Regions from separate parts of the Cytobacillus sp. FSL R5-0569 genome, predicted to be linked through region 1. Evidence: riboswitches for the same ligand, from Rfam matches in the RefSeq annotation. Region 1 holds a riboswitch; each other region holds the start of a gene.
The links. Region 1 has a riboswitch for S-adenosylmethionine ahead of metE (5-methyltetrahydropteroyltriglutamate--homocysteine S-methyltransferase). Riboswitches for the same ligand answer to the same signal wherever they lie in the genome.

Region 1 (7,686 bases):
AGATGGATAAGAAACTAAACACTGTACTATTAAACGAGGAAATCCGAACGAATGTATAATCGTTCGGATTTCTGTTTGTTTATTCGCCTTTTTTTACAAGTAATTTTTCCCGCGAGAGTTTGGCAGCTTGCACCATGACTGTTAGGGCTGCGACGGTTTCGTCAATGCCTCTTGTTTTGAGGCCGCAGTCAGGGTTAATCCAGAAAAGTTGTGGGTCTAGTACTTGTAAGGCACGGTCGATGTTTTTCGTTAGTTCGTCGAGTTGTGGCACCCGAGGGCTGTGAATGTCATATACACCTAAGCCGATACCTTGTTCGTAGGTGCTTTCTTCAAATGAGTGAATGAGTTCGCCGTGGCTTCTTGATGTTTCAATGGAGATGACATCAGCGTCGAGTGCTTGAATGCTTGAGATAATGTCTTCGAAATCGGAGTAGCACATATGCGTATGAATTTGTGTTTCATTTCTGACAGAAGTAGTGGCTAGTCTAAAAGCATAAACAGCAGCGTTCAGATAATCTCCCCACTTCTCTTGTTTGAGTGGTAATCCTTCACGAATGGCTGGTTCGTCTACTTGAATCATCCGGATACCATTTGCTTCTAGTGCTTCTACTTCTTTTCGAAGGGCAAGGGCAATTTGGTTTGCGACTTCGTAACGAGGGATATCGTCGCGGACAAATGCCCAGTTTAAAATCGTAATCGGACCAGTGAGCATACCTTTTACCGGGTGATCTGTTAAGGACTGGGCATAGACTGTTTCTGCAACTGTCATTGGCTGTTCAAATGAGACATCTCCATAAATGAGTGGTGGTTTGACACAACGAGAGCCATAAGACTGCACCCAACCGAATTTTGTGAATTGGAATCCGGCTAATTTTTCACCGAAGTATTCGACCATATCTGTGCGCTCGAATTCGCCATGAACAAACACATCAAGGCCTAGCTCTTCTTGAATATCAATCCACTTTTTAATTTCCGTTTTGATATATGTTTGATAGTCAGTAGCAGTTAACTCTCCTTTACGCCATTTTAAACGATTTCTTCTCACTTCCTGTGTTTGTGGGAAGCTTCCAATCGTTGTTGTAGGTAGGAGTGGTAGTTGGAAGGCTGTTTTTTGTGTTGCTTGACGAACAGAATAAGGTGTTTCGCGCTCTGCTAGTGATGATGGTAAGTTTTGAATGGCTGTTTGTACTTGTTGATTGTTTCTAATAGAAGATTGATTTAGTGCCCCGATAGCAGTTCGTCTCTCGTTTATCTCATCTTGGATTTGCTCTTTTCCTTCTCTTATTCCTTTCGTTAGCACTACGATTTCTTGTAATTTTTCATCAGCAAAGGTGAGTGCGGTCTTTAATGTATGATCTAGTGTTTCTTCAATTTTGACTGTAACGGGTACATGCAATAAGCTGGATGAAGGCTGGATGATTAAGCGATCTTTCGGAACAATTGCTGTAATTTCTTCTAGAAGAGAGAGCTTATTATCAAGTTTGGCGCCCCAGATATTACGGCCATCGATGACACCTGCAGCTAATACTTTATCACTTGGGAAGCCGAATTTTTGTAAGGAAGCGAGGTTTTGACCTGCATCATGGACAAAATCAAGGCCGATCGCTTGCACAGGTAATGAGGTAACAGCTTCATAATAAGTGATGCTTTCAAAATACGTTTGTAAAATGATATTTATCTGTGGTGCTGCCTGGTGTAATGTTTGGTAAACTGCTTGATAGAGTGAGATGTCTTCTTCTGTGAGGGTAGTTGCTAAAATAGGTTCATCGATTTGTACCCACAAGGCACCTTCTTGCTGTAATTCTTTTAAAATTTGTGCATAAAGAGGAACGAATTGATTGACGATTGATTTGAATTCACTTTCTTTATAGCCTTTTGATAATTTCACAAACGTAATCGGGCCCAAGATAACCGGTTTCCCGTCGATTTCAAGCTTCTCTTTTCCTTCTTTATAAAAGGCAAGTGGCCGGTTTTCAGCAAGTGTTGGCGTGAGGTTGTTGAGTTCTGGCACGATGTAGTGATAGTTTGTGTTAAACCATTTGGTCATTTCAGCTGCCACGGCATCTTTGTTCCCTCTGGCAATATCAAAATACGTTTCGATATCAACCTTCCCACCTCTGTATGTAAAACGCTCAGGAACAAGTCCAAACATCACAGCTGTATCAAGGACATGATCATACAGTGTGAAATCGCCAACCGGGATGAGATCAACGCCAAGTTGTTTTTGCTTCTCGAGAGAGGATAAACGAATGACTTCCATTTGTTGCAGAAAAGTCTCTTTATTCAACTTACCACTCCAAAATTGTTCTAGAGCTTTCTTCCACTCCCGCTTCTCGCCAATTCTTGGATAACCTACATTTGAACTTTTTACTTCAGTCAATTTAAACACTCCTTTAGATTGTATTTTCTCAACAAAAAATCTCTCTATTTATTATTAAATGAGAGATTCATACGCAATATTAACTAGAGTTGAGACCATTTGATTTGCTCAACACGTATTCATCACTCCTCTCTATGCATCCGTAGAGTCTAAGTGCAAACAACAGACAGGTCTCCTGACTTCGGATTATCGCTCGTTATCCCTTCCCATTTCTATTATGAAATAGTGGTCAATGATAAGTCGCTCTCCTTCACAGTGGCGGGACCGTGCCGGCATTCCACCGGGCTTCCCTTTTAAGCAATCATGCATCTGTTGCCTTTGTTATTAAGTTTTGAAAATACAAAAGACCTCTCTAATTAAAAATAGAGAGGTCTTTATCCTCTCTTATTTGCCAAAGCTATTACACTTTGCAGGAATTAGCACCTTTTTAACAAATAATTGTTAAAGGTTGCTGGGTTTCATCGGGCCAGTCCCTCCACCTCTCTGAATAAGAGAATTACATATTTATAATATTTTGAATTTTAAAGATAGATTAGCATAATAAATGGAAGCTGTCAAAATAAATTCTTCATCAGTGATATATATCATCAGATTCAAGCCACTTGCGAAATTTATGTAGATGGTAATAATGCTTGCCATTAAGAATGACTTTTGGTGCGTGAGGATGCTTCTGTAATAGATCCTTCATGTCTGCTTCACTTAAATAAAAGTAAAGATGAAGGTGGCTTTGCTCCACAAGTAAATGATTCATATTACCTTCATTTTTACTACTAAATTGCTTCAACCCATTGCCTATGAAATAGCCAAGTAATGCTAAACCGACGGCAATCCAAATAAAATTCAACTCGAATTCCAATTTGTAATCCCCCTTAAATACATATATATCTACTTTAACATCTCCTAACGAATAGTAATAATATATTTTTTAGTGCCGAATCCGATCAATGCCCCCATAATTAAACCAATCTACCCTGTCTATCGCACCATCTTTCATAGATTGTATACTTGTCCGAGAACAAAATTGGCCAAGCTGTATATATTGATATTACTTAGTGTTTTTCTCGGGTTTGTGATGGAAAAGGCTATAGTTAGCACAAAGGAGACTATTAATTTTGCTGAAGGAGAGAAGTGAAGTGTTATGAATCTATCTGTTATTATTCCCATTCAGAATGAAGAATCTACGTTGTCAGCCGTTTTAGAAGAGTTAGTGAAGATTGAGCCATATGAAATCATCGCTGTTTTGAATGGTTCAACAGATGGATCGGAGAAAATAGCGGAAGCATTTGAATGTAGAAAGCTTGTTTATAAAGAACCTCTAGGGGTGGATATTGGACGAGCAATTGGTGCAAGGGAGGCAAAAGGAGATACGCTTCTTTTTATTGATGGTGATATTGTCGTTAGAGCACAGGAGCTACAAGCACTGCTTGATGGCATTCGGGATGGGGCTGATATTGCCCTAAATGATTTAAGCTGGACAATGAAGCGCCCCATTAGACCACATCCGACAGCAGTATCAAAGTTCTCTCTTAATCATTTTTTAGGTAAAGGTGAGTTATCCGTTAATTCCTTAGTCGCTGTTCCTCATGTTATGAAAAAATCAGCGCTTGATACAATTGGTTGGGAGAATTTAGCTTGTCCGCCATTAGCTCATAGTATAGCTGTGATGAAAGAATTAAAGATGAGTGCACCAGTAGCCATTGATGTGATTGCTACAAATAAGATTCGACCGAAACATCAACAGAAGATTACGGGCTCCTCTTTTTCATTTTCAACAAGTTTAATAATTGGTGACCACTTACGTGCAGTGGCCCAACTGATTGAAGAGAGAGGATTTCGCGGTGGTTTAAACGATGGCAGGCGAAATCGGCTATCTTTTAAGGAATATGTACAAGCCTTTTCGGTAAAGGAAGCGAAACGAGCGAAGTATAGTGCGATTATTCCTGTAGGGAAGGAGCCGGATACGATTGCTGAAGTGATTGCTGAGGTAAAGAAGGCAGGCATTGATGAAATCATTGTTGTGTTAAATGGAGCAGATGAACGAACAAAGGAAAAGGTAGAAAAGTCAGGTGTGAAAGTGATTGCGTTTGACCAGGCACTCGGACATAACATTCCAAGAGCGATTGGTGCGCTTCACAGTACAGGAGATATCTGTTTGTTCTTAGATAGTGATTTTGTTATCAAAGCAGAAGATTTAACCCCTTTTATACATGCTGTAGAAGAAGGGGCAGATATTGCTTTAAATGATTTAGAGATATTGCTCGACCGTGCCCATCCGTTGCATTCTGTGAGTGCTGCTAAGTACCTTCTGAATATGGCGCTGAAAAGAGAGGACCTCACCGTTAATTCTCTCACTGCTATTCCACATGCAATGAGCAGGAAAGTGATTGACGAGATTGGTATCCTCACATTAATGTCTCCACCGTTATTTCAAGCAAAGGCAATTCTAAAAGGATTTAAAGTCGAATCCATTCATTATGTCGATGTCGTCAAGCCAAATAAAATTAGAAAACAGCATCACAGGCAAGCCGATGGTCGGGTCGAATCAACTGACCGGATTCTAGGTGACCACATTGAAGCATTTTCATATTTACTATCGTTCAATCAGAGATGCGGTTATACAGATGGCAATCGAAAATGGGACATGCTCCAAGGTCAAATAGATAGAGTTGCTGTTATTGGTCTCGGCTATGTTGGTCTCCCACTGGCTCTCCACTTAGCAAAAAAGGGCTGTCATGTAACGGGCATCGATCAAGATACTCATAAGATTGAGTTATTACAGCAAGGGAGCAGTTATATTCCTGATGTAAAAGATGAAGAGCTGCAAGCGGTTCTAAATTTCATTCCAAAACATACGGATGCAGCTATAGCTTTGCTTAAAGCCGCTGAGTATATCATCGTCACAGTTCCAACCCCAATTGACGAACATCATGAACCGGATTTAAGAGCGATGATTGCCGTTACTAACTATCTTTGCCAATATTTACAGACGGGACAAACGATTATTTATGAAAGCTCTACTTATCCGGGAACAGTAGAAGAGGTGATTGAGCCTATATTCACACGCCATCACTTTAAAGCTGGTGAAGACTACTACTTATGTTATTCACCCGAGAGAATTGATCCTGCAAATAAGCAATATACGTTAGCCTCTATCCCAAAAGTAATTAGTGGTCAAACAGAGAGTTCTCTTGCGAAAATTGATCAGTTTTATGCAAAGTATTTTGCTGAAGTTGTGCCAGTAAGCTCGCCGAAAGTTGCAGAGTTAGCTAAGTTATTTGAAAATACACAGCGATTAGTCAATATTTCACTAGTGAATGAGTTGGACGAGCTATGTGAACGATTAGACATTGATTTTTATGAAGCCCTGCAGGCAGCTGCGACAAAGCCATTTGGATTTACTCCTTATTGGCCTGGTCCGGGAATAGGTGGACATTGTATCCCTGTTGATCCGATATATTTACAATGGAAGCTCAATCAATACGGCTTAAGCAGTCAGCTCGTAGCAGCAGCAAGAGAAATTAATGATACGATGCCTCAAAAAATCGTCAAAAAAGTAGAAGCTGAATTAGCAGGGGAGACCGGGGCAATCCTTGTTGTTGGCCTAGCGTATAAAAGGGATGTGAACGATGTCCGTGAATCCCCAGCTTTAACAATTTTTAACGAACTCTTGCAAAAAGGTTATCAGGTAGACTATCACGATCCTTATGTACCAACAGTTGTTCTTGAAAATAAAAGCTATCAATCTGTTCCGTTAACAAACGAGACATTATCAAAGTATCAATTAACCCTGCTTCTTACGGACCATAGTAATTTGGATTATAAACTTTTATCGAAAGTAGAAAATATCATTGATACGAGGCATGTATTAAAAACAGGGAAATGAACAAGCGATACTATATTCCTTGTAAGGGGGTGATGCCACTTAAAGATGTAAGGAGACGATGCTTTTTGGATGGTTCGTGTTTATCTTTGATTGTTCCTATTAGTCGGGATGCGAGTAATCAGTATGTGAGTAAGTTAATCCAGACCTATCAATCTATCACAAATGTTGAGCTAATCTTTGTTGCCCATAAATTACTAAATGTTGATCCGTTTCGTCTCGTAGTAAATGATGCTTGGCAACATGTCTACGAAGCACATGTCATCGGGGCAAAAAAGGCAACAAGATCATGTATGTTATTTTTAGATCTCAACCAACATATTACGGTACCAACGCTCCAGCAATTTTTACAACCTCTGATGGACAATAGCGCGGACGCTGTTCTCAATAATATGGACTATGAATTTCAAAAAAAACACCGCCACATTCCTTCTACTATTTTCCCGCAAATAACCAATGCTTTTATCCATCGTTCGGATTTAAAAATAGACCAAATCGTGTTCGTCCCTTATGGACTCTCTAGAAAAGCAGTAGATACTATTGGTATTGATACGCTTAGCAATCCTGTTGAAGCACATGTGAAATTAGTTCAACAAGGCTATGTATTGTCACATCAGCTTCCTATTCGTAATATCTTTCAGCTGCAAAATCAAGTGTGGGATAGGAAAGATGACAGGAGAAGAATAGACGATTATTTACAAGCTTACACACAAAGATTCCCGCCTAATAGCCGATCAAAGTTTTCTGATGGTGAAAGAAGATTAGATGTACTAGATTCTGTTATCCAGGGCCATCAGCCAACTATTAGAAAAAATGACCATGCCAACAACCCCTTATCCCAGTTATCAGTTATCATCCCAGCTCAAAATGAACAAGCACGAATTAAGGCAGTAATTGAGGAGTGTATGCGATTAGGTCCGTTAGAAATCATCGTTGTAGTGAATGGGTCAAATGATCAGACAGCGGTTCATGCATATGATGCAGGGGCAACGGTTATTCAGTTTGCTGAAAAACTAGGTTTAGATACTGGTAGAGCGATAGGTGCCCACTTTGCCACCGGAGAGATTTTGTTATTTGTTGATGGCGATTTTCTCATCGCGATGGAAGACTTACAGCCATTTGTACAGGCTGTAGAGAGGGGCGTTGATGTTGCAGTAAATGACCTCAATGCTAGCTTAAAACAGCACTGGCCACTTCACTTAGTTACTGCCTGTAAATACGCAATAAATGTAGCATGTAATCGAGCTGATTTAGGTGTGGGTTCCACTGTTGCTGTCCCCCATGCCTTGAGTAGGAAAAGTATTGAAAAAGTCGGTGTTGGGTCACTAGCTAATCCTGTATTAGCTTACGTAAAGTTACTTGTTAATAATTGTGTAGTCGAAAATGTACACCATGTTGAAGTGGATAAAATCAATCGCTTTCGCCC
Region 2 (7,686 bases), 890 kb from region 1:
TCTACTCACAATAACTTATAAAAAGGCGGTCCTAATTTCTGATAGAATGGAGCGAAAGACATGCAGTTGAAAAGTAACCGTCTCGTCATTCGATCGTATATGTATGAAGATTACGAAGCTTGGATAGCGGGATTAAAGAACCGTTTAGTATCGCAATCACGTCATGATGAAGGACGCCCACAAGATTTACCTGCTTATACTAAAGAAAAATTCAAGAAGAAAATCGAGCAATGGAGCAAGCAAGATGATGCCTGGCAATTATCTGAGTTTGGTATATTTAGAGAAAATGATGGTGCACATATAGGAAAAATAGAATTGTATCGAACACAGAGGAATGGCAAGGAGTTAGTACTACTTGGTTATGCAATTCACAATCAATATTGGCGAAAAGGATATGGAAAAGAAAGCGTAGTAACAATCATACCTTTTATTTTTGAATATTTACAACCTGAAAGAATAGAATTACATATTGATAGTGATAACCTCGCCTCCATTCATTTAGCAGAATCTATTGGTTTTAAATATGAAGAGAAACAGTCTCAATTTTCATTTGATAGTGGAGAATGGAGCGAATTTTTTATCTATTATTTAGAGAAATAAGGAGAGGCCCCCGATTATGAAGGAGCCTCCCTGATATTAAGCGTTCAATTTTTCTTTCTCGTAAACAGGTACCCAACCTTCTGGTGTAACAAAGAGGCGAATAGCAACAACTTTTCGATCATCAGCTAAAGTAAAATAGTGGCGCGTGTTTACGGGTACAGAAATTAAATCACCTGGATCTAAATGGACTTCAAAAAACGATTCATCTTTTCCTTGGATAATAAAGACTCCATGCCCACTTACGATGAAACGGACTTCATCATCGGTATGATGGTGTTCTCTTTGAAAGTTAATTAATAATTCATCTAAATTTGGCGTACTGTCTGAAAGTGTAATAACATCTGCAGCTTTGTAGCCGCGCTTTTCAGAAATGGTTTTGATTTCAGTTGAAAATGCATCTAGTATGGCTTGCTTTTCATCATCAGATAAATCGTATTTTTCGTGTAATGTCACTTCTAATTGCTCAATGTTCCAATTTTCATAGATGACTTCTTGTGCAGTTAAAAATGTAGATACCTCTTGTTGATCAGTAATCACTTTTTCTTCGTTTTTGAATTTAATAATGGCCATGTAAAACGCCTCCTTTTAATTGAATAAGAGATAATTTATATTGAAATAAAAATTCGCAAGCCTCTAATAATTTTTTCGCTTCAAACCCATCGACTCCCCAAACAGTAATCCCGTGGTTGTGAATTAAGACTGCACCTTTCTCTTTGCTGACGTAAGCAGAAAAGTGATCCGCTAATGTAGGGATATCCGCATCATTGCGAATGATCGGGATGGTGAGTATATCATCTTCTCCCCATAGTCCAAATGCTTTAATTAACTCTTGATGCTGAAAAGATACTACACCTTCTTGATAGAAAAGCTCAGAAATAACATTATTAGCAACTGTATGAACATGAAGACTTGCTCCTGATGACGTTTTCTTATAAATTTCACAATGTAATAAAGTCTCAGCTGAAGGTTTAGATGACGTGTTTTCTAGGGGCTTTCCTTCTAAGTCTACTAATAAAAAATCATTAGCTGTTCTCTTTCTTTTATCAAGTCCGCTTGAAGTGACTAAAAAGCTGTTTTCATCTACGCGAATGGATAAATTACCACTAGTACCCATAAACCAATCTCTGGCTGCTAATTCATCTTTAATATCAGCTAATGTATCCCACTTTGTTTCATACGTTGTCATGATTTCGCACCAACTAGTTCATCGAGGTATTCAATGCAATCATGGAAGGTTTCGAAAGGTGTATAAGAAATACCAGTTTCTTCACATTTTTGAATTAAGAAATCTCTAGCAAGTACGGCATCTGCTATTTTGGCTGCTTCAAAGTCTGTAATCGAATCTCCAATAAGAATATTAAAGTGTTCAGGAGAAGAGTGTTTTCTAATAATGGTTGGTTTACAACAGCCGCAACCTTGTGAAGAACATAGTTCATCACACTGGTGTGGATAGTGAATATCTATTGTTTCTAAAGCAAAGCTTGCGTGATTGCAAAATACTTTCGTAAATGGCCCATAAGGTTCAAGTACTGGTTCTAAAAAAAAGTCAATCCCACCACTAACAATATAAAGAGGGATACCGTTTTCATGTGTATATCTAACAAAAGCTGAAAATCCTTCACGAATTTCTGCACTATTTAATACAAAATGGATAATCTCTTCTTTTTTACTTGTTGGTAAAAGTGAGAAGAGATTTTTAACACCTTCTTGGATAGAGATATTTTGAGCTAAAATATCTTCCTTGATCTGTTTTGCCTCAATAGGACCGAAATGCTCCATAATCTTTACAATGTTGTCGTTATTCGTAATTGTTCCATCGAAATCACAAAAAATCATTGGTTTTGTCATCTTTTATGACGTACCTCCCCATTTTGCTAATGCTGCTTCTAATTCTTGCGCTTTTGTTGCACGATGAGTATTTTGTTGTATGACGTGATCAATGGCTTGCCTAAAAGCTCTCACGCCAGCTGCTGCTCCTTCAGGATGACCATGGACCCCGCCGCCAGCATTAATTATACAATCATTGCCAAAGTCATGATAAAGCAACGGAACTAAACCTGGATGAATGCCTGCTGAAGGGACCGGGAATGCCTGATTCAAGCCATTTTCTTCGGTTAACTGTCTAGCGATAGCTAAGGTTTTTTCTTTTTCCATGGCAACAGAACCATATGGAGAAGGAAATAAAGAGAAATCTGCGCCTGCTAAGCGAGTAAGATTACCGAGTAATAAATCAGGAGCCACACCATAGAAGTTTGAAGAAGTATAGGCCCCACTATATGCAGGATGTGCCATGATAGGTAACTGCACTTCATTGTTTTCAGCTAGTGTTTGGAGCATATCTAGACCGTAAGTGTGAACATTGAATAATAATGCATCCGCCCCTAATTCGCTCGCATGTTTTGCTTTATCTACTAAATCCATTGTTCTCCCAGATAAATTGACTGCATAAAGTGTCCTTTTTCCAGTCTTTTCATAGACTTCATCTAGTATTTCTTTACCTGCGATAATTCGGTCTTCAAAAGAGATGTTGACATCAAAAAGAATTTCATCATCTTTTACAATATCAACGCCTCCCATAGCCTGGTCTCTTAACTGTTCTCTTAAAAAGTGAATATCCCTGCCGATAATGCCTTTAAATATACTCATAAGTAATGGGCGGTCTTGAATATTTAGTTTCGATCTTATATTTTTTATACCGAATTTTGGTCCAGGAAAACGGGAAAGATCCTCATTATCAAATTCCAGATTTAATAATTTTACTTCACCATCTAGAGATAACTTTCCAAATACAGTTGTTAAGATTGCTGGAATATCAAATGTGAAATTATATGTAGGGTAGGCGATACTAATTTCGCACCTTACTTCACCGAATCGATTGGGATGTTCATCATCATAAAATTCTTGTAGTGCAGTGACTCTGCCTTTATGTTTTAGTAATTGTTTTTGCTCAAGTAATGGTAACGCTGTCCACGAGCCTATCGTTAATCCTAAAGCGATATCCTCTGCTTTTTTCTCTAATGAACCGGGTCTTGCGTATACTTGATAAGTTGCAATTACATCTCCCATATGAGAACCCTCCCTGATGATTTCGAATTGACATTGACAATAAAAAACCCTCTTCTTAATCAATAAGAAGAGGGTTAGTTCGCAGTGATAGAACCTTCTCCTTATCTGTCAGCATGATTGCTGCAAGAATTAGCACCGTGTTCATTTAGAATCGGTTGCCGGGCTTCATCGGGCTCGTCCCTCCGCCTGCTCTTGATAAGAAAATTTATGATTATCGTTTTAAATTTTTGCACAATTTTATTATGTCACCAGGTGTTTTATCTGTCAACAGAGAATTTTTTACGTTATATGACAAAATTCTTTTAACCTTAAAAAGATGAAAAGTTTTAAAAAAAAGATTGACACTTTTTTATAAACGGTGCTAGTATTTGCTCAAGATATTTCAAAAAATGAATCTTTTATACTCTTATCAAGAGCAGGTGGAGGGAAATATGGCCCGATGAAACCCAGCAACCGACCGTAATATCGTTGTGAAACGAGGCGCAGCTAGAGAATTTCTGCGCCTAATGTAAGGCACGGTGCTAATTCCATTCAGAAGTTATTCTGAAAGATGAGAGGCAAAATCGTAATGACGAATGCCTCTTTCTGTAAAGGAAAGGGGCATTTTTGTTTCTGTAATGACAAAGCAGGTCCGACTACATCTCTTCATGTAGTCACCCCTGTTTTGTGCCACAGATAAATAAAGAAATAAGGGGGAAGAGATATGGCTGTTTTAGATAATATAGGTTATCGCGCTTTGACAGAGGAATCAGCGTGTGAATACGTGAAGAGTTTAAAACTGTTTTTACCGGATGAAAAAATGACGGTGGAAGAGATTGGTGATGGTAATTTGAATTATGTTTACCGTATTACTTCTAATCATAAAAGTGTAATTATTAAGCAAGCACTCCCTTATGCAAAAGTAGTCGGAGAAAGCTGGCCTCTAACACTTAAACGTGCAAAACTGGAGGCAGAAGTGCTTAAGAAGCATGGTGAATTCGTTCCTCACCTCCTCCCAGCAGTACTAGCATCAGATGAAGAACTAGCATTAACTGTGATGGAGGATCTTTCCCATTTGACAATTGTAAGAGACGGATTGATTCAAGGGGATCATTATCCGAATTTATCAGCTCATATTGGTGAGTACTTAGCAAAGACATTGTTTTCAACTTCAGATTTTGCTCTTCATCCGTTTGAGAAAAAGAAATTGGTCGCTAAATTTTCAAATCCTGAACTATGTAAAATCACTGAGGATTTAGTATTCACCGATCCATTTTTTGATGTGGAAACGAATGATTTTGAAGCTGAGTTGGCTGAAGTGGTTCAGCAACTATGGGCTAATGACAAGTTGAAACTTGAAGTAGCCAAAATAAAATATGCTTTTCTCACAGAAGCAGAGAGCTTACTACATGGTGACCTACATACAGGGAGTATATTTGCGAGTAAGAGTGAGACGAAGGTGATCGATCCTGAGTTCGGCTTTTATGGTCCGATTGGATTTGATGTCGGTCAATATATTGCCCATCTCATTTTCCAAGTACTTGTACGAAACGAAAACGATAGAATCGTTATTCTTCAACAGATAGAAGAAGTATGGGATGTGTTTTCTCAATATTTTTCAGAAGCTTGGCAAAATTCTGTTGTTAATCCTTTTACGAAAGTACCAGGCGCTCTAGAGTCTTTTCTAGCTAAAGTATTTAAAGATGCTATCGGAGTAGTAGGGTGTGAATTAATTCGGAGAACAATCGGATTGTCGCATGTGAAGGATCTTGATGGAATAGAAGATAGGTCAATTAGATTATATGTGAAGAAGGCAACGATTCAATTAGGTTCATCCTTGATTATTAATCGCAAAAACATAGTAACAATCTCGCAACTTCTTAAGGAACTGGAGGCGTATACATCATGAGTATACCAACACCAATTGAATGGCAAGAAGGTAGATTGAAAATTCTTGATCAAACCTTATTACCCCATCAAACAAGATGGATAGAACTCGAAACCATTGAAGATGTCTTTGAGGCAATTATTCAGTTGAAAGTAAGAGGGGCGCCAGCTATTGGAATTACTGCTGCTTATGGTTTAGCGATTGCTGCAAAAAAATACGAAGGGGTCGACATTGAAACTTTCCATCTTAGAATTCATGAAGATTATCTTTATCTAGCGGGCTCTAGACCGACAGCTGTTAATTTGTTCTGGGCTTTGGATCGAATGATGAAAGTAATAGAAACGCTGTATTCAACAGAGGAGACAATTATCAGTTTGGAGCAAGAAGCAAAGAAAATACATCAAGAAGACGAGGAGATTTGTCGGCAAATTGGTGAAAATGCACTAAGTCTATTGAATGGAAGGAAAAAGGTATTAACGATTTGCAATGCGGGAACGATTGCTACGGGAAAATATGGTACAGCGCTAGCGCCGTTTCATTTAGGCAAGGAGAAGGGTGTTGACTTTCAAGTATATGCTTGTGAAACGAGACCGGTTCTTCAGGGAGCGCGCCTAACTGCTTGGGAGCTTCAACAGTCCAATGTGGATGTGACGGTCATTACTGATAATATGGCTGCTCATACCATAGCAACCAAGGGGATTGAAGCGATTATAGTCGGGGCCGATCGTATTGCCAGCAATGGAGATACAGCGAATAAAATCGGTACATGGCAACTAGCTATTTTAGCAAACTATTTTCAAATTCCTTTCTATGTAGCTGCGCCATTGTCGACATTTGACTTTTCTATCGCATCAGGGGCAGATATTCCGATTGAGGAGAGGTTGGCAGAAGAGGTGACTCATATTGGGCCAAACCAGATCACACCAGAAGGAACGAAAGTGTTTAATCCGGCGTTTGATGTGACAACGGCTAATTTAATTACTGCAATTATTACTGAAAAAGGCATTTTTAAAGCTGATCGAAACAAATTGGCACAATTGAATAAAGCAGAAGAGGGAGTTAGGGCATGAAGAACAATCGTATACTATTAGCGTTTCTTATTATTTTTATTTTAATTTTGGCAGGCTGCCAGCCAAAAGGAAGCAATTCAAGTAGTGAAGCAACTGCATCAACTAAAGAGAATAGTGTACATCCGTTAGCTAATAAAAAGATCGCACTAATCATGCAAATTAATTTAGGAACTTTTTCTGCACAATATATTGAAGGGGTAAAAGAGCAGGTAGAAAAGTTTGGTGGAACCGTTCAAGTATTTACTTCTGAAGGTGACTTAGCAAAAATGGCTTCCAATTTAGATGCAGCGATTAATCAAAAATTTGATGGGATATTAATTGATCATGGAACGAAGGAAGCGTTAACGCAAGGAGTAGAAAAAGCGGCTGCACAAAATATACCTGTAGTGGTCTTTGATGCTGATATTGCAGTGAAAGATGTAACTGTACTTCAACAAGGCGATGAAGAAATGGCGAAGTTGACATTAACCAAGCTTGCTGCAGATGCAGGAGGGAAAGCAAATATTGTTAAGATTTGGGTAGCTGGATTTGCACCGATGGAAAGAAGACAAGTAGCTTATGAACAATTTTTAAAAGAGAATACAGATATTAAGGAAGTAGCAGCATTTGGTGCTGCCACCGATAATACAGCATTAGATACTCAAGCACAAATGGAAGCAATCCTAAAACAATATCCAAATGAAGGTGAAATAACAGCAGTTTGGGCAGCGTGGGATGAGTTTGCTAAAGGAGCTGTCAGAGCGCTAGAGCAGGCAGGAAGAGAAGATATTAAAGTCTACGGGATTGATATGAGTGACGAAGACCTGCAACTGATACAAAAAGAAAACAGTTCATGGGAAGCGACAGCTGCCGTTGATCCAAAAGATATTGGTCGTATTCAAGTTCGATATTTGTACCAAAAATTAAACGGTGATTCGCCTAAAGAAAAAGTTATCCTTGATCCTGTTTTTGTAGAGAAAAGTCAATTACCTGATGAGGCAATTACAACAAACGAACTGCATGAATATATAGATGGTTGGGGAGAAAGTGAACAAGGCTATACGGAAGAATTAAAAGCACTTGAGGGCAATTGAATGAAATGTT
Region 3 (7,686 bases), 950 kb from region 1:
TATTGTGACAAACAATCACGTCATTGAAGGAGCGTCTAATATTCAGGTTTCTCTGCATAATGGTGAAAAGCTTCAAGCTGAACTTGTTGGAACAGATTCATTAACAGATATTGCCGTGTTAAAAGTGAATGAAAAAGTAGACGCTGAAGTCCTTTCTTTTACTGATTCTTCAAACCTTCGTGCAGGAGATCAAGTGTTAGCAATAGGCAATCCACTAGGCTTAGATTTATCCAGAACAGTAACTCAAGGAATTGTAAGTGCAGTGGATCGATCGATTGAAGTCTCTACCTCAGCCGGAGAATGGGATTTAAATGTCATACAAACAGATGCAGCAATAAATCCTGGAAATAGTGGTGGAGCACTTATTGACTCAAATGGGAATTTGGTTGGTATTAATAGTTTGAAAATAGCTGATAGTGGCGTAGAAGGGTTAGGCTTTGCCATTCCAAGTAACGATGTCGAGAACATTATTGATCAGTTAATGAAGGATGGTAAAATCATTCGACCTTATCTAGGTGTTGGTTTGATGGACTTAAATCAAGTACCGCAGTTTTATCAAGAACAATTACCAAAAAATGTAGAAGAAGGTGCCATTATTACCCAAGTTGAGGAAGGTTCGACAGCAGAAACGGCGGGGTTGCAAGCTGAGGATATTTTAGTTTCAATTGGTGATCAAACTATTACAGCCGCTAATGACTTAAGAGAATCTCTTTATAAAGACTTTTCAATTGGCGATAAGGTTAAAATATACTTTTATCGTGATGGTGAAAAGAAAACAGTAGAAGTAACGTTACAAGGAAATGGGGAAAAGCAAGTTGAAAAAGAATAAATTATTGATTGCCACTGGTTGTATGTTTGTTGCTGCTGTCATAGTTGCTGTTGTTTTATACAATAGCCATTCAAAAGCAGCGACAGTCAATGGAGAAAATATAAGCAAAGATGATTTGAATGAAGCGTTAATGTCTCAATATGGCACTTCTGTTCTAGATACATTAATATCTGATCAAATTGTTCTTCAAGAAATGGATAAGGAGAAGGTAACTGTAACTGAAGAAGAAGTGGCTGAAGAAATGGATGCCTATATGGAGCAATATGGGGGAGAAGAGGCATTTAAAGAAGTGTTAGATGAAAACGGGGTATCCTATGACTCTATAGAACATAATATCGAAATCTACTTAGGTTCAAAGAAATTGATCACACCAGGAATAGAAATTACTGATGATGAGATGGAAACATACTTTGAAGAAAATAAAGAAAGTTTTTCTCAGGCAGAAGAGATAGAAGCAAGTCATATCCTAGTAGAAGATGAGGATACTGCCAAAGAAGTAAAACAAAAACTCGATGATGGTGACGATTTCTCAGAATTAGCAGCTTCTTATTCAACCGATGATTCAAATAAAGATAATGGCGGTGAATTGGGGTATTTTGGTGAAGGTGAAATGGTAGAAGCATTTGAAGAAGTGGCTTTTTCTATGGAAGTGGACGAAGTGAGTGATCCAGTTAAAACAGATTATGGTTATCACATTATTAAAGTAACAGATCATAAAGAAGCGAAAGAAGCCAATTACGAAGATGCGAAAGAAGAAATAAAAGAGATGTTAATAGAGTCTAAGCTTTCTACTGAATATACGGAATGGCTAAATGAGAAATACGAAGAATACGAGATTAAAACGTATATTTAAAGGAGGTGAACGATTTTGAAAGGAAGGAAAGAGCTCAAACATGAAATCTCAAAAATGGATGGGGTTATACTTAAAAAACGCTTAAGTTCCTTTATGAATGCGGACCCCCATTCAAATGGGAGAGGGGGATATAATGTTCGTAGCGTATACTTTGATAACTTTGAAAACAAAGCACTAATAGAAAAAAAAGAAGGCTATATGAACCGGGCAAAATATAGGGTTCGCACATATAATAATGATTTTGACACAATTAATCTAGAAAAGAAAAGTAAGAAGAATAATCTGACCTATAAAGAAAAATGTCGGATGACAGCTGAGGAATATGAGCTTATTAGAGCTAGCGACATTTTATGGATGGAGAATGATTCCAGACCATTAATGAGGGAGCTTTTCCATAACATGATTCGTTATCAATTGAAGCCAGTAACGGTTGTCGATTATGAGAGGGATGTTTATATCTACCCATATGGTAATGTACGTCTCACTTTTGATAGCAATATTCGTACAAGCTTAAGGAATCCCGACTTTTTAAATACGACAATGCCTATGGTACCATCCCTTGATCATCAATTGATGATACTTGAAGTAAAGTATGATGAATACATTCCCGATGTCATTAAAATGCTTCTGCAAATGCTAGATCGCAGGAAGGGCACGTATTCTAAATATCAATTAAGTAGAATGTATGGATTATAGAGAGAATAGGAGAAAAGCAAAATGGAAAGTGTGAATTTTTCAGATGTATTTAAATCAAGCTTTTTAGAAAAGACAGAGAGTTTTTCAATTATAGATTCCCTAATAGGTTTATTCATGGCTTTTGCAATTGGACTTTTTATTTATGCAGTATATAAGAAGACATTTTCTGGTGTGATTTATTCACATACTTTTAATATATCCCTCATTATAATGACCATGGCTACAGCATTAATTATTATGGGAATTTCCTCGAATGTCCTGTTATCACTAGGTATGGTTGGTGCTTTATCCATTGTTCGTTTTCGTACACCAATTAAAGACCCTATGGATCTTGTTTATCTTTTTTGGGCGATTGTTGCCGGTATTCTTTGCGGAGCAGGCTTTATTCCATTAGTGATTATTGGCAGTTTAATGATCGGTCTCGTACTTGTATTGTTCGTTAACAAAATTACGATTCAGAACCCTTACTTACTCATTGTAAAATATGGGGGTGAAGATGTGGAATCTCAACTAGAATCGCTATTATCAAAGGTCACTAATAAACATATGATGAAATCCAAATCTATCATGAATGGTAATCAAGTAGAAATTACTTATGAAGTAAGAATGAAAAAAGAGCAATCTCAAGTGGTGAATAATGTAACGAACCTTAGCGGGGTAGAGTCGGCTGTAATGTTAAGCTATGACGGTAATTTTACAGCGTAAATGAACAGGAGAAAGGAATATGATTAAACGCAAATATGTCGTTCTCGTTTTTCTAATGTTGGCTGTTTTATTTGTTGGTATTCTATTCTTTCTACCTCATTTACTTCCAAAAGGGGAAGTAGTTGATCACTCTTATGTTTCAAAAGTATTCAATAAAAATAAAGTGACTCAAGTTGAGTTAACCCTAGCAGAAGATGATTGGGAAGATATACTAGAGAATCCGACGGAAGAAGAATATAAGATGGCAAATGTGACGATAAATGGAACTAAATTGAACCAAGTAGCTGTTCGGACAAAGGGGAATTCTTCCCTTTCTTCCGTTGCTAGAATGGAAGATTCTGATCGTTATAGCTTCAAAATAGACTTTGATTACTATACCGATCAAACTTTATATGGATTGAAAAAGTTGAATCTAAATAACCAATTTAGTGATGCTACGCAAATGCGAGAATATTTATCGTATCAATTAATGGAGAATATGGGATTACCCACACCTGCTTATTCTTATATGTATGTGACCATTAATGGTCAGGAATGGGGATTATATTTAGGTGTTGAACAAGTAGACGAAGTGATGCTTGGAAGATATTTTGAAAATCCATATGGATCATTGTACAAGCCAGATGGTACAAATAGTGACTTGAAATGGGTAAGTGATGATATTGATGATTACTCAGGTTTAAACTTGAAATCAGAGGAGCAAGATGAACAAGCGTTAATAGATATGTTAGATAGTATCAATAATGGTGGCAATTTAGAAAAAACTTTAGATGTGGATCAAGTATTACGATATTTTGCAGTAAATACGGCTGTCGTTAGCATGGATAGTTACCAAGGGCAAATGAAGCACAACTATTATTTATATGAAAATGATGGTAAGTTCTCAATCATTCCGTGGGACTATAATATGGCATTTGGCGGCTTTGGAGTAGGTATGGGTGGCGGAGGACGCATGAACGGAGATTCTTCAATCGCTGAAGAAAACCAAAACAAAAATCAAAATCAGGAACAACAAGGTCTAGCACCAGGAGAAGGTGGGCAAGGTGAGGATGAACAAGGTCAAGTTCACCAAGCTGAAATGGGGAACTTCGATGGTGGCATGGGAAATAGTAATTTAATGAGTGAAGATACGATTAATTTCAGTATTTCAGAACCTGTAGCTGGTACTTCTTTAGATGAGAGGCCTTTACTTAATGCTTTATTGGCAAATGATGAATTTAAAAAGCAATATGAAGCATACCTTGAAAAGATTGCAGAAGAATATATGACAAAAGAGTCTTACCAAAATACAACTACACAAATTAGTACATTGATTCTTCCTTATGTAGAACAGGATCCTACCAAGTTTTATACAACAGAAGAATTTCTACAAGCAGTGCAAGGTGATGAGAGTTTACCAGCATTTGCTGAGGCGAGATCAGAATCGATACTTGCTCAGCTTTCAGGTGAATTAGAAGTAGAATCACAAGCTTCTGAAGTCAATAACATGTTCCCTAGCCGAGCAGGTGGTGATGACCAGGAAGGTCAAGAAAGAGGAGAAGTATTCCAACCGCCAAACGGTAATGAAGGAAACATTGATGGTGAAATGCCTGAACGTCCGCAAGGCAATGGAGACTTTCCGCAGGAAGGAGATTTTGAGACACCAGAAGGGTTTGAAGGTATGCCTGGTGGTGAGGGACGTGGACAAGAAGAGCAACCTAGTACAGTAAAGTTCAAAACGTCAGCAATCATCTTGTATGTGGGTCTAATCACAGCTTTATTAGGAACAATTTTTTTTATCTTCTTGTTTAAACGAAGAGGAAGATAAGTAAATGCATAAATAATCAAAATACTATTGACAATTAATTCAATACCCGATAAAATTTCCTTTATCAAAGCAACACATTAAATTTAATATGATTCTTATCGAGAGAGACTGAGGGACCAGGCCCGAAGATGTCCGGCAACCTCCTTTTAAAGGGAAGGTGCTAAATCCTGCAGAATGATTTCATTCTGAAAGATAAGGTTTAATAACAATCATTTGTTGAGCCTCTTTCAAAGTGAAAGAGGCTCATTTTATGTTGTAGAGGATTTAGGGAGGGTGAGGTAAATGATTGAAGTCAATCATTTAGTGAAAATTTATAAAAGCAAAAAGAAGCAAGTAATAGGGGTTGACAATGTATCCCTTTCTATTAAAGAAGGGGAAATATACGGGATTATTGGCTATAGTGGAGCAGGGAAAAGTTCTTTATTACGCTGTCTAAATTTATTGGAGAGACCGACATCTGGTGAAGTGAAAATTGATGGCGTTGATTTAACATCTTTAACAAGTAAAGAATTAAGAAAAGCAAGGCAGAAGATAGGTATGATTTTTCAGCATTTTTATTTAGCGAGTTCGAAGACAGTGTATGAGAATATTGCCTTTGCTTTAAAAGCGGCAGGTAAAAGCCCGAAAGAAATAGATATCAGGGTGAAAGAACTATTAGAATTAGTGGGTTTAGCAGATAAAATTCATCAGTATCCCACACAATTAAGTGGTGGTCAAAAGCAAAGGGTAGGAATAGCCAGAGCACTCGCTAATGATCCAAAGGTTTTACTTTGCGATGAAGCCACGTCAGCTCTAGACCCTAAAACAACAAAATCAATCCTGAACTTATTAAAATCAATTAATAAAAAGCTAGGATTAACCATCGTACTTATCACTCATGAGATGGAAGTAGTCAAAGAGATTTGTCATAGGTTAGCTGTTATGCAAGATGGAAAGGTCATAGAAGAGGGACCGGTGTATGATATATTTGCGAATCCAATTGAACCACTTACAAAGGATTTCATTCAGAGTGTTCTTCAATTTGACTTACCACAACAATTGATTGAAAACAGGAAGGGAACAATCATTAAGATTCAATTTAAAGGTGCAATAGCAGAAGAATCTGTTGTTTCTGAACTGTTCCAAACATTCAAAGTAAAAGGAAATATTCTTCACGGCAAGATTGAATATATTCAAGAAGTACCTCTTGGTATTTTTATTATGGAGTTGACTGGCGAAATACCTGAAATAGAAAGAGCTATACAATATATTCAAGAAAGAACACAGAATTTGGAGGTAGTTGAACATGTTGCTTGAGTCCATTCAGGCGTTACTTCCTGAACTAAATACAGCTGTATTACAAACAATTTATATGGTCGCCATTTCTTTAGTTGCGGCACTTATACTAGGTCTTCCACTAGGTATCTTATTATTCGTTACAGACGAAGGATTGTTCTTAAAGAATAGATTTGTAAATGCTGTTACCGGTTGGATTGTCAATTTGATCCGCTCTATTCCTTATATTATTTTGTTAGTAGCTCTATTGCCGTTAACAAAATTAATTGCAGGTTCAACTATTGGTCCTACAGCGGCTTCTGTTTCATTATCTGTAGCAGCGATTCCGTTTTTTGCAAGATTGGTAGAAACATCCTTAAGAGAAATAGATAAAGGAGTCATTGAATCTGCAGTAGCAGTAGGCGCTTCCCCTTGGATGATAATTAAGGAAATTCTTGTCCCAGAAGCGAAACCTGGAATTGTTCAAGGTTTAACGATTACGACTATTAGTTTAATTGGTTATTCAGCAATGGCAGGTATTATTGGCGGCGGTGGTATTGGTGATTTAGCGATACGTTTCGGTTACTATCGCTATGATAATGTCATTATGATTACGACAGTAATTGTCCTCGTTGTATTGGTGCAAATCATTCAAATTGGTGGGGATAAATTAACTAAATATGTAGATAAGAGATAATAAATTCAAACGATAGATATAGTAAAGGGGATGGAGCCTTTACTATATCTATTTATCCTAATGATTGAGTATTAAAGAGAAGATGGAAACAGACGGGGAGGAAGGATTCTATGAGCACGATAACAGCTTCATCTAAGGAAGCGTATTTAGCTGAACAACTCGCTCGACCATTTATTAAGACGGATCAACAAGAAGAATTATTTCATAAAGCTACGATATTAGCAGAAGGATTTAGTAAGAGGGCGCAAAAGATTGATGAAAATGCAGAATTCCCTTTTGAAAATTTTGAAGAATTAAAACAATCAAATTACTTAAGTTTAACGATTCCGAAAGAATATGGTGGTAAAGAGATTTCCTTATATGAATATTTCTTAATACAAGAAAGGATTGCCCAAGGTGATGCGTCTACGGCTTTATGTATTGGTTGGCACTTAGGTGTTATCTATGATTTAAGGGTTAAACGGAAATGGAAGGAAGAACAGTTTGCCAAGTTATGTGAAATGGTTATCAAAGATAATAAATTGATTAACCGCTGTGCAACTGAGGTAGCAACTGGCAGTCCAACCCGTGGTGGACTACCAGCGACTACTGCGGTGAAAAAAGGAACACAATGGATCTTGAATGGAAGAAAATCTTTTGCTTCGATGGCACCAGGGTTAGATTTTTCTCTTATTACAGCAACGATAGAAGCTTCAGGAGAAATTGGTATATTCCTTGTACCTCATGAGAACCCTGGTTTAAAAGTGGAATCAAATTGGAATATGCTAGGGATGCGGGGCACGCGTAGTGACGATCTCGTGTTAGAGAATGTAATTGTAGAAGAAACAGCATTAGTCGAATTAGAA
Region 4 (7,686 bases), 3.4 Mb from region 1:
CTGGAAGATGAAGTAACAATTGGACACCAAGTTATCTTACATAGTTGTAAAATAAGAAAAAAAGCATTAATTGGCATGGGTTCTATCGTCTTAGATGGAGCAGAAATTGGTGAAGGTTCATTTATCGGAGCAGGTAGTCTTGTTCCTCAAGGTAAAATCATCCCTCCAAACACTTTAGCATTTGGTCGTCCAGCAAAAGTAGTGCGTGAATTAAATGACGATGATAAAAAGGATATGGAACGGATTATACGAGAATATGCTGAGAAAGGGCAGTATTACAAAGCACTAAAAAAAGAAAGGCAATAACTTCTGATAAATTCTGCTCAATCGCCGATAATAAGTGGAAGACATTTTTTAGGTGGTGTAATTGTTGAAATTTATTATTGGAATGGCATTAATTTTGTTAGTTTATTTATTTATTAAACTGCTAAAAAATGGTGCTAAACAACTGCTTATCCTTCTTCTTATTTTAATCTTCCTTCTTCCTTCTCCGAAAGCAACAACGGAACACGCTGATGCTGCCCTTTTCCGAGAGAACAAATGGGCGGAAGGAACAAACAATGAAGAATTTATCGTAAAAATAAAACAACAAGTATTATTAGACATTCCGGTCATATCACAATTTCCAGAACTCCCTCGCGGATGTGAGGTTACAAGCCTTGCGATGTTACTCAACCACGCAGGCGTAACTGTGGATAAAATGACTTTAGCTAAAGAAATTAGGAAAAACCCTGCAACCTTTGAAAAAAAAGATGGCAAGATTTATTATGGTCACCCCAATGACGGTTTTATTGGCGATATGTACTCTTTTAACAATCGAGGTCTCGGTGTTTACCATACGCCTATTAAAGAGCTGGCAGAAAACTATTTACCAGAGAAGATTCATGATTTTACTGGTGATGACTTTTCATCAATCAAAACACATCTCTCTAATGAGAAGCCTGTCTGGGTGATCATTAATACGAAATACAATGAACTGCCTGATGCTTATTTTCAGACATGGCACACACCAAGCGGCGTAATTGACATTACGTATAAAGAACATTCCGTTTTAGTGACTGGATACGATGAACAATATATATACTTTAATGACCCCTTCTCTAATATAAAAAATAAGAAAGCACCTATCAAAGAGTTCCAGGCCGGTTGGGAACAAATGGGCAGGCAGGCAATTACTTATTTAAATTAGTAAAGTACAGTTAAGACATTTAGAATTTTTTTACTTTAACAACAAGAAAACCCGAACTCAGTTCGGGTTTTCATTCTTTTTCACAGTTGTTGACTTAAAGGTGTGCTGTTGTTGCTGAAATAAATTGCTTTTCAAAATCATATTTCTTTTCAATAAACACATCATGCCACACAATAAACATAAGTACCGTCCAGATTTTCCTACTATAATCTGCTTTTCCTTGTGCATGCATTTCAAGTAAGTTTACTACATACTCTTTATTAATTAAATAATCTGTATGACTTTCTTTAATTAACGTTTTCGCCCAATCATACATCTCATCTTTTAACCAATGACGGATAGGGACCGGGAAGCCTAACTTTTTACGATTCAACACATGTTCTGGCACAATACCTTCCGCTGCCTTACGAAGGATATATTTCGTTGTTTGATGAGACGTTTTTAAATGAGTTGGGATGGTTGAAGCCACATTAAAGACCTCTTTATCAAGGAATGGTACCCTCAATTCTAATGAATGTGCCATCGTCATTTTATCTGCTTTTAAAAGAATATCTCCGCGCATCCAAGTATGAATATCAATATACTGCATTTGATTAACCGCATCATAGGCTGCACTTTCAGCATATAATGGACGGGTAATATCTTTAAAATCATTCTTCTCATTATAAACCTGCAATAATTCTCTTTTTTCATGTTCTAAGAACATTTTCGCATTGCCAATGTAGCGTTCTTCCATTGGCGTCGTTCCTCGTTCAATAAAGCTCTTACCCCTCATCCCCTCTGGCATGATTCGAGAAAGGGTACGCAATAACGTTCTTCCTGCCGAAGGCATTTTACTAAAAATTTCCAAATCCTGTGGTTCACGATATATATTATATCCACCAAACAATTCATCAGCACCTTCGCCTGATAATACCACCGTTACATGTTTTCTTGCTTCCCTTGCGACAAAGTAAAGTGGAACGCAAGCAGGGTCCGCTAATGGATCATCCGTGTGCCACATAATTTTTGGAACTTCTTGCATATATTCTTCTGGAGAGATGATATAGCTTATATTTTCAACACCTAGTTTTTCAGCTGTTTCTTTAGCCACATCCACTTCACTAAAACCATCTCTTTCAAAACCTACTGAAAACGTTTTAATATTAGGGTGAAACTGTTTTGCTATTGATGCAATAATAGAAGAATCAATCCCGCCGGATAAAAACGAACCTACGGGTACATCACTGCGCATATGCATTTTAACTGAGTCAGTTAAAACATCTTGAATCTCTTTAATAAACTGAGATTCTTCTTTTTGTACAGGTTGGAAATGTGCTTTCCAATAACGCTGGATATGCATAGATCCACCGATTTTCTTCTTGAAATAATGACCTGGCTCAAGTTTCTTTATACCCACCGACATTGTCATCGGTTCAGGTACAAATTGATAAGTCATATAATACTGCAAAGCATCATAATTAATGACATCGTTTTTTAATGCCAACAGGATACTTTTCTTTTCAGAGGCAAAATAAGTGGTTTCACCATCTTCAAAATAATAGAATGGTTTGATTCCAAAAGGATCTCTCGCTCCAAAAACTTCTTGCTTTTCTTTATCCCAAATAACGAAGGAAAACATACCTCTCAGCTTTTCTGCCGCCTTCTCCTTGTAATAACTGTACAAAGCAATAATCACTTCAGTATCCGAATTAGTTTCAAAAGTTAGTCCTTTATTGATTAATTCCTCACGTAGTTCAACATAGTTATAAACTTCTCCATTAAAAATAATCCAGTATTTACCATTGTCATAAGTCAGTGGTTGATGACCACTTTCAATGTCTATAATACTTAATCGACGGAAGCCAAATTGGATATGGTCTGCACGATAATATCCTGAATCATCTGGTCCACGATGAGTAATAATGTTATTCATATTCTCAAATTGCTTATCTGCTTCTTGTACTTTTTGTGCTTGATCATGTATACAACCAATAAAACCACACATTATGTACGTCACCTACTTTTTATTTCATCTAGTTTGTATTTTTTCCCATACCTTGTATAGACGATAAGTTATTTTAAAAAGTTTCACCTTTCGAAAAAAAAATGGAATGATTTATGCTAGGCAGTATGTTCATGTTTACTTCTTCATATACTTAAGGATGTTTATTCTTTACCCTCAATTTAAGACGAAAAGATGACAATTATTTTAATTTTATATGAAATCGTTTCCTTAAGCGTATTTGTCCATTATTAGGGGGCTTAAAATATTATATTTATTTGCTACTGTAATATCTAAAAAAACGACTTTTACTCTTCTATCTTTGGCTATTCCACTTCTTGATGTACGAGCTAATCGCTTTGGCTCAATTGTACGTTTATTAAAATTTAACGATAGCCCCTTTTCCACATAAAAAAACTGTAGAAAACTCATTAAAGGAGTTTTCTACAGCCATAATTTTCTAATTTATTTTAAAGCTTCCTTACGCAATTCTTCCGCTTTATCTGTGCGCTCCCAAGGTAAATCAATATCTGTACGACCAAAATGTCCATAAGCAGCTGTTTGCTTGTAAATCGGACGGCGTAAATCAAGCATTTTGATAATGCCAGCAGGACGGAGGTCAAAATTGTTTCTAACAACTTCAACTAAAACATCCTCAGATACTACTCCAGTTCCAAATGTATCAATACTGATGGATACCGGCTGAGCAACACCAATTGCATATGCTAATTGTACTTCCGCTTTGTCAGCTAGTCCAGCAGCAACGATATTCTTTGCTACATAGCGAGCTGCGTAAGCAGCTGAACGGTCAACTTTCGTTGCATCCTTACCAGAGAATGCACCACCACCGTGACGTGCATAACCGCCGTATGTGTCAACGATAATTTTTCTACCAGTTAAGCCAGCATCACCTTGAGGTCCACCAATAACGAAGCGACCTGTTGGGTTGATGAAGTATTTTGTGTTTTCATCAATTAATTCAGTAGGAACAACTGGGTTAATTACATGCTCTTTTAAATTGCGTTGAATTTGCTCTAAACTAATTTCTGGATGGTGCTGCGTAGAGATAACAATTGTATCAATACGTACAGGTTTGTTGTTTTCATCATATTCTACTGTTACTTGTGTTTTACCATCTGGGCGAAGGTAAGGTAAGATTTCCTCTTTTCTTACTTCAGCTAAACGGCGAGAAAGTTTATGAGCTAATGAAATAGGTAATGGCATAAGCTCTTTTGTTTCATTACATGCAAAGCCAAACATTAAACCTTGATCTCCAGCACCAATGGCTTCAATTTCTGCATCAGTCATCTGTCCTTCACGCGCTTCTAATGCTTGGTCTACACCCATAGCAATATCAGCTGACTGTTCATCAATAGAAGTTAATACAGCACATGTTTCAGAGTCAAAGCCATATTTTGCACGTGTATAACCAATTTCCTTAATGGTTTCACGAACGATTTTTGGAATATCTACATATGTGGATGTAGTGATTTCTCCTGCAACCAATACAAGACCTGTAGTAACAGACGTTTCCGCAGCAACCCTCGCATTTGGGTCCTGTGATAAAATAGCATCTAATATTGCATCAGATATTTGGTCACTGATCTTATCCGGATGACCTTCAGTTACTGATTCAGAAGTAAACAATCTACGTTTTGTTGACATCTGACTTCCTCCTTATTTATCGAATCAATAAGACTTTATTATAGTCTTTATTTTTGATACGGAACTCATTCCCTTATTTGAATCTTCATTATTTATGGGCCAATGTTTATCTCATACCCTTAATAACCTATGCGCTAACTTGGAATATTGAGAATAAAATGGTTGGTCTTTTTCCCATACATAAATAGTACATTCCAAAAGCCGCTCCTCGTATTCGCCAACATCATGTTAAAAAGCATGAAAAAAAACCTCTTCTCTGATTTAGTGAAAAGGTTGAAGCAAAATGATTCGCGCCTTTCACTCTTATCGTTCAAGGATAGTGAGTAATAAATCCTTGCATCAGGTTAGCACCTTTGCTCATGAAAATGTAGTTGGCAGGTTGCTGGGTTTCATAGGGCCTGTCCCTCCACCAGCTCGGGATAAGAGAGTATCCGTTCAAGGATTCATCATAACTTACACATGGAATATAGTCAAATGTTTTTCATTAACAATTCAATGTAAAAATTGTCATATCCGACTCTATAAACTTTAGTTTTGATAACGGATAATTTTAGTTAAGATCATACCGTTCTTTTTCCTTAATATATATAAAAATTACATTAAATTTGCTGATTATCCTTTTTAAATTTGCAAAAGCTATTTATAATGAATACTGCCTGTATTTGTGACAATTTCATTAATTATATAAAAATGATTTATATAGTATAGACTGAATGAATAAATGTGTTATACTATTTTTGAAGAAATAATCACAAATAGCGACTGAGATGCATATCTCTTAAATAATATTATATAAAGGAAGGTATTCATCAGATGAATTCTGTATCGATAACTGAGTTAAATGATTTACTAAAAGGCGAAAACATCCAAGTTCAATTATCTGTGCCGCAACTAGTTGAAAAAGTATTAAACAGAAACGAAGGTGTTCTTACATCTACTGGTGCAATTCGCGCGACAACAGGTAAGTATACAGGTCGTTCACCTAAAGACAAATATACTGTTGAAGAAGCAAGCTCTAAAGATAAAATTGACTGGGGAAGTGTGAACCAACCAATTTCTGAAGCAGTCTTCAATAACTTATACAACAAGGTGATTGCTTTCTTAAAAGAGAAAGAAGAAGTTTTCGTATTCAAAGGATTTGCTGGTGCGGATAAAAAACACCGTATGCCAATCCAAGTAATTAATGAATATGCTTGGCATAACCTTTTTGCACACCAATTGTTTATTCGTCCTACAGAAGAAGATTTATTAGATCACGAATCTGAATTTACAGTTATTTCAGCACCTAATTTCAAAGCAGACCCAGCAGTTGACGGTACAGCTTCAGAAACTTTTATCATCGTTTCATTCGAACGCCGTATTGTACTTATTGGTGGTACTGAGTATGCTGGTGAGATGAAAAAATCTATTTTCTCTGTTATGAACTACATGCTTCCTGAAAATGGAATTCTCCCTATGCACTGTTCAGCCAATGTTGGCCGCGAAGGTGATGTTGCTTTATTCTTTGGCCTTTCCGGAACTGGTAAAACAACATTATCAGCTGATCCCAACCGTCGTTTAATCGGTGATGATGAGCATGGCTGGTCTCCAAATGGAGTATTCAACATTGAAGGTGGCTGCTATGCGAAGTGTATCGACCTTACACGTGAAAAAGAACCACAAATTTTCGATGCCATCCGTTTTGGCGCTGTACTTGAGAATGTTGTATTAGACAAAGAAACACGCGTAGCAGATTATGCGGACAATACGCTAACGGAAAACACGCGTGCGGCTTACCAATTACAAGCAATTGACAATATTGTTGACCCGAGTATTGCAGGTCACCCGAATACTATTATCTTCTTAACAGCTGATGCTTCTGGTGTATTACCTCCAATCTCTAAATTGAATAAAGAACAAGCAATGTATCACTTCCTAAGTGGATACACTTCTAAGCTGGCTGGTACTGAGCGTGGTATTACTTCACCACAAGCGACTTTCTCCACTTGTTTTGGATCACCATTCTTACCATTACCAGCTCAACAGTATGCAGAAATGCTTGGTAAAAAAATTGACGAGCATAACGCGAAAGTATTCCTAGTAAACACTGGTTGGACTGGTGGAGAATATGGTGTAGGAAGCCGTATGAAGCTTGCTTATACACGAGCAATGGTTGAAGCTGCTCTAGAAGGCGAACTAAATTCTGTTGAGACAGTAACTGACCAAGTATTCGGTTTAGAAATTCCTCAACATGTAACTGGTGTTCCAGATGAAGTACTATTGCCTAACAAAACTTGGCCAGACCAAGATGCATATAATGTAAAAGCAAAAGAACTTGCTAATGAATTCCGTGAAAACTTCAAGAAATTCGGTAATATCTCTAGTGAAATCGCTGAAAAAGGCGGTCCTATCGCTTAATTAAAAAAACCTTCGAGCATCCGACTCGAAGGTTTTTTGTTTCAATAATTTCACTTCACTCATCACTCACTGTTTATTTTTGAGGGTCAAAATACCGGTTCAACCGGCTTCGATTTCTAATAAGTGCGATTAACTTAAGTCAATCGATTAGCTAATCTCACCAAGTTGCAATCGACTGCTTGTTTCATATAGCCACCACTCACTATCTTTCCTATGTATCCAATATTCGCCCTTTATGAGTCTACAAATTAGCTGCTAACTTAAGAAACGATGATCTTTTGTTGATGGTCACCGATTAATAAATACTTATATTCATGCAAAGTTTCAATAGACATTTGTATACAAAATAAGCCCAACACTGCAAAAGCAGTCGGGCCAATTTTTAATTTGTAGTTTTTAGCGAAATCAGTTGATAAAAGATTTTCGTACAATCATTTTCCATTTCTAACTT

Region 2: linked by a shared signal. The riboswitch ahead of mtnK (S-methyl-5-thioribose kinase) and the one ahead of metE (5-methyltetrahydropteroyltriglutamate--homocysteine S-methyltransferase) in region 1 are both predicted to bind S-adenosylmethionine.
Region 3: linked by a shared signal. The riboswitch ahead of MKX78_RS06255 (methionine ABC transporter ATP-binding protein) and the one ahead of metE (5-methyltetrahydropteroyltriglutamate--homocysteine S-methyltransferase) in region 1 are both predicted to bind S-adenosylmethionine.
Region 4: linked by a shared signal. The riboswitch ahead of metK (methionine adenosyltransferase) and the one ahead of metE (5-methyltetrahydropteroyltriglutamate--homocysteine S-methyltransferase) in region 1 are both predicted to bind S-adenosylmethionine.

The regions. Positions count from the first base shown of each region.
Region 1 is NZ_JBBOWW010000001.1:238,232-245,917, forward strand. Features, by position in the region: gene MKX78_RS01280 (hypothetical protein) at 1-59, shown strand, start outside; gene metE (5-methyltetrahydropteroyltriglutamate--homocysteine S-methyltransferase) at 80-2,380, opposite strand; cobalamin riboswitch at 2,529-2,708, opposite strand; SAM riboswitch class I at 2,762-2,874, opposite strand; gene MKX78_RS01290 (DNA-binding protein) at 2,952-3,236, opposite strand; partial or broken gene MKX78_RS01295 (glycosyltransferase family 2 protein) at 3,519-5,030, shown strand; gene MKX78_RS01300 (nucleotide sugar dehydrogenase) at 5,022-6,263, shown strand; gene MKX78_RS01305 (glycosyltransferase family 2 protein) at 6,329-7,686, shown strand, end outside.
Region 2 is NZ_JBBOWW010000001.1:1,124,209-1,131,894, forward strand. Features, by position in the region: gene MKX78_RS05920 (GNAT family N-acetyltransferase) at 61-600, shown strand; gene MKX78_RS05925 (1,2-dihydroxy-3-keto-5-methylthiopentene dioxygenase) at 637-1,170, opposite strand; gene MKX78_RS05930 (methylthioribulose 1-phosphate dehydratase) at 1,157-1,786, opposite strand; gene MKX78_RS05935 (2-hydroxy-3-keto-5-methylthiopentenyl-1-phosphate phosphatase) at 1,783-2,448, opposite strand; gene MKX78_RS05940 (2,3-diketo-5-methylthiopentyl-1-phosphate enolase) at 2,452-3,666, opposite strand; SAM riboswitch class I at 3,765-3,868, opposite strand; SAM riboswitch class I at 4,070-4,223, shown strand; gene mtnK (S-methyl-5-thioribose kinase) at 4,370-5,554, shown strand; gene mtnA (S-methyl-5-thioribose-1-phosphate isomerase) at 5,551-6,603, shown strand; gene MKX78_RS05955 (sugar ABC transporter substrate-binding protein) at 6,600-7,676, shown strand.
Region 3 is NZ_JBBOWW010000001.1:1,186,283-1,193,968, forward strand. Features, by position in the region: gene MKX78_RS06230 (S1C family serine protease) at 1-829, shown strand, start outside; gene MKX78_RS06235 (peptidylprolyl isomerase) at 816-1,682, shown strand; gene MKX78_RS06240 (polyphosphate polymerase domain-containing protein) at 1,698-2,378, shown strand; gene MKX78_RS06245 (DUF4956 domain-containing protein) at 2,400-3,083, shown strand; gene MKX78_RS06250 (CotH kinase family protein) at 3,103-4,890, shown strand; SAM riboswitch class I at 4,983-5,089, shown strand; gene MKX78_RS06255 (methionine ABC transporter ATP-binding protein) at 5,173-6,186, shown strand; gene MKX78_RS06260 (methionine ABC transporter permease) at 6,176-6,841, shown strand; gene MKX78_RS06265 (acyl-CoA dehydrogenase family protein) at 6,952-7,686, shown strand, end outside.
Region 4 is NZ_JBBOWW010000001.1:3,644,732-3,652,417, forward strand. Features, by position in the region: gene MKX78_RS18365 (gamma carbonic anhydrase) at 1-306, shown strand, start outside; gene MKX78_RS18370 (C39 family peptidase) at 371-1,189, shown strand; gene asnB (asparagine synthase (glutamine-hydrolyzing)) at 1,284-3,176, opposite strand; gene metK (methionine adenosyltransferase) at 3,639-4,838, opposite strand; SAM riboswitch class I at 5,139-5,264, opposite strand; gene pckA (phosphoenolpyruvate carboxykinase (ATP)) at 5,652-7,235, shown strand; gene MKX78_RS18390 (DUF2584 domain-containing protein) at 7,618-7,686, opposite strand, start outside.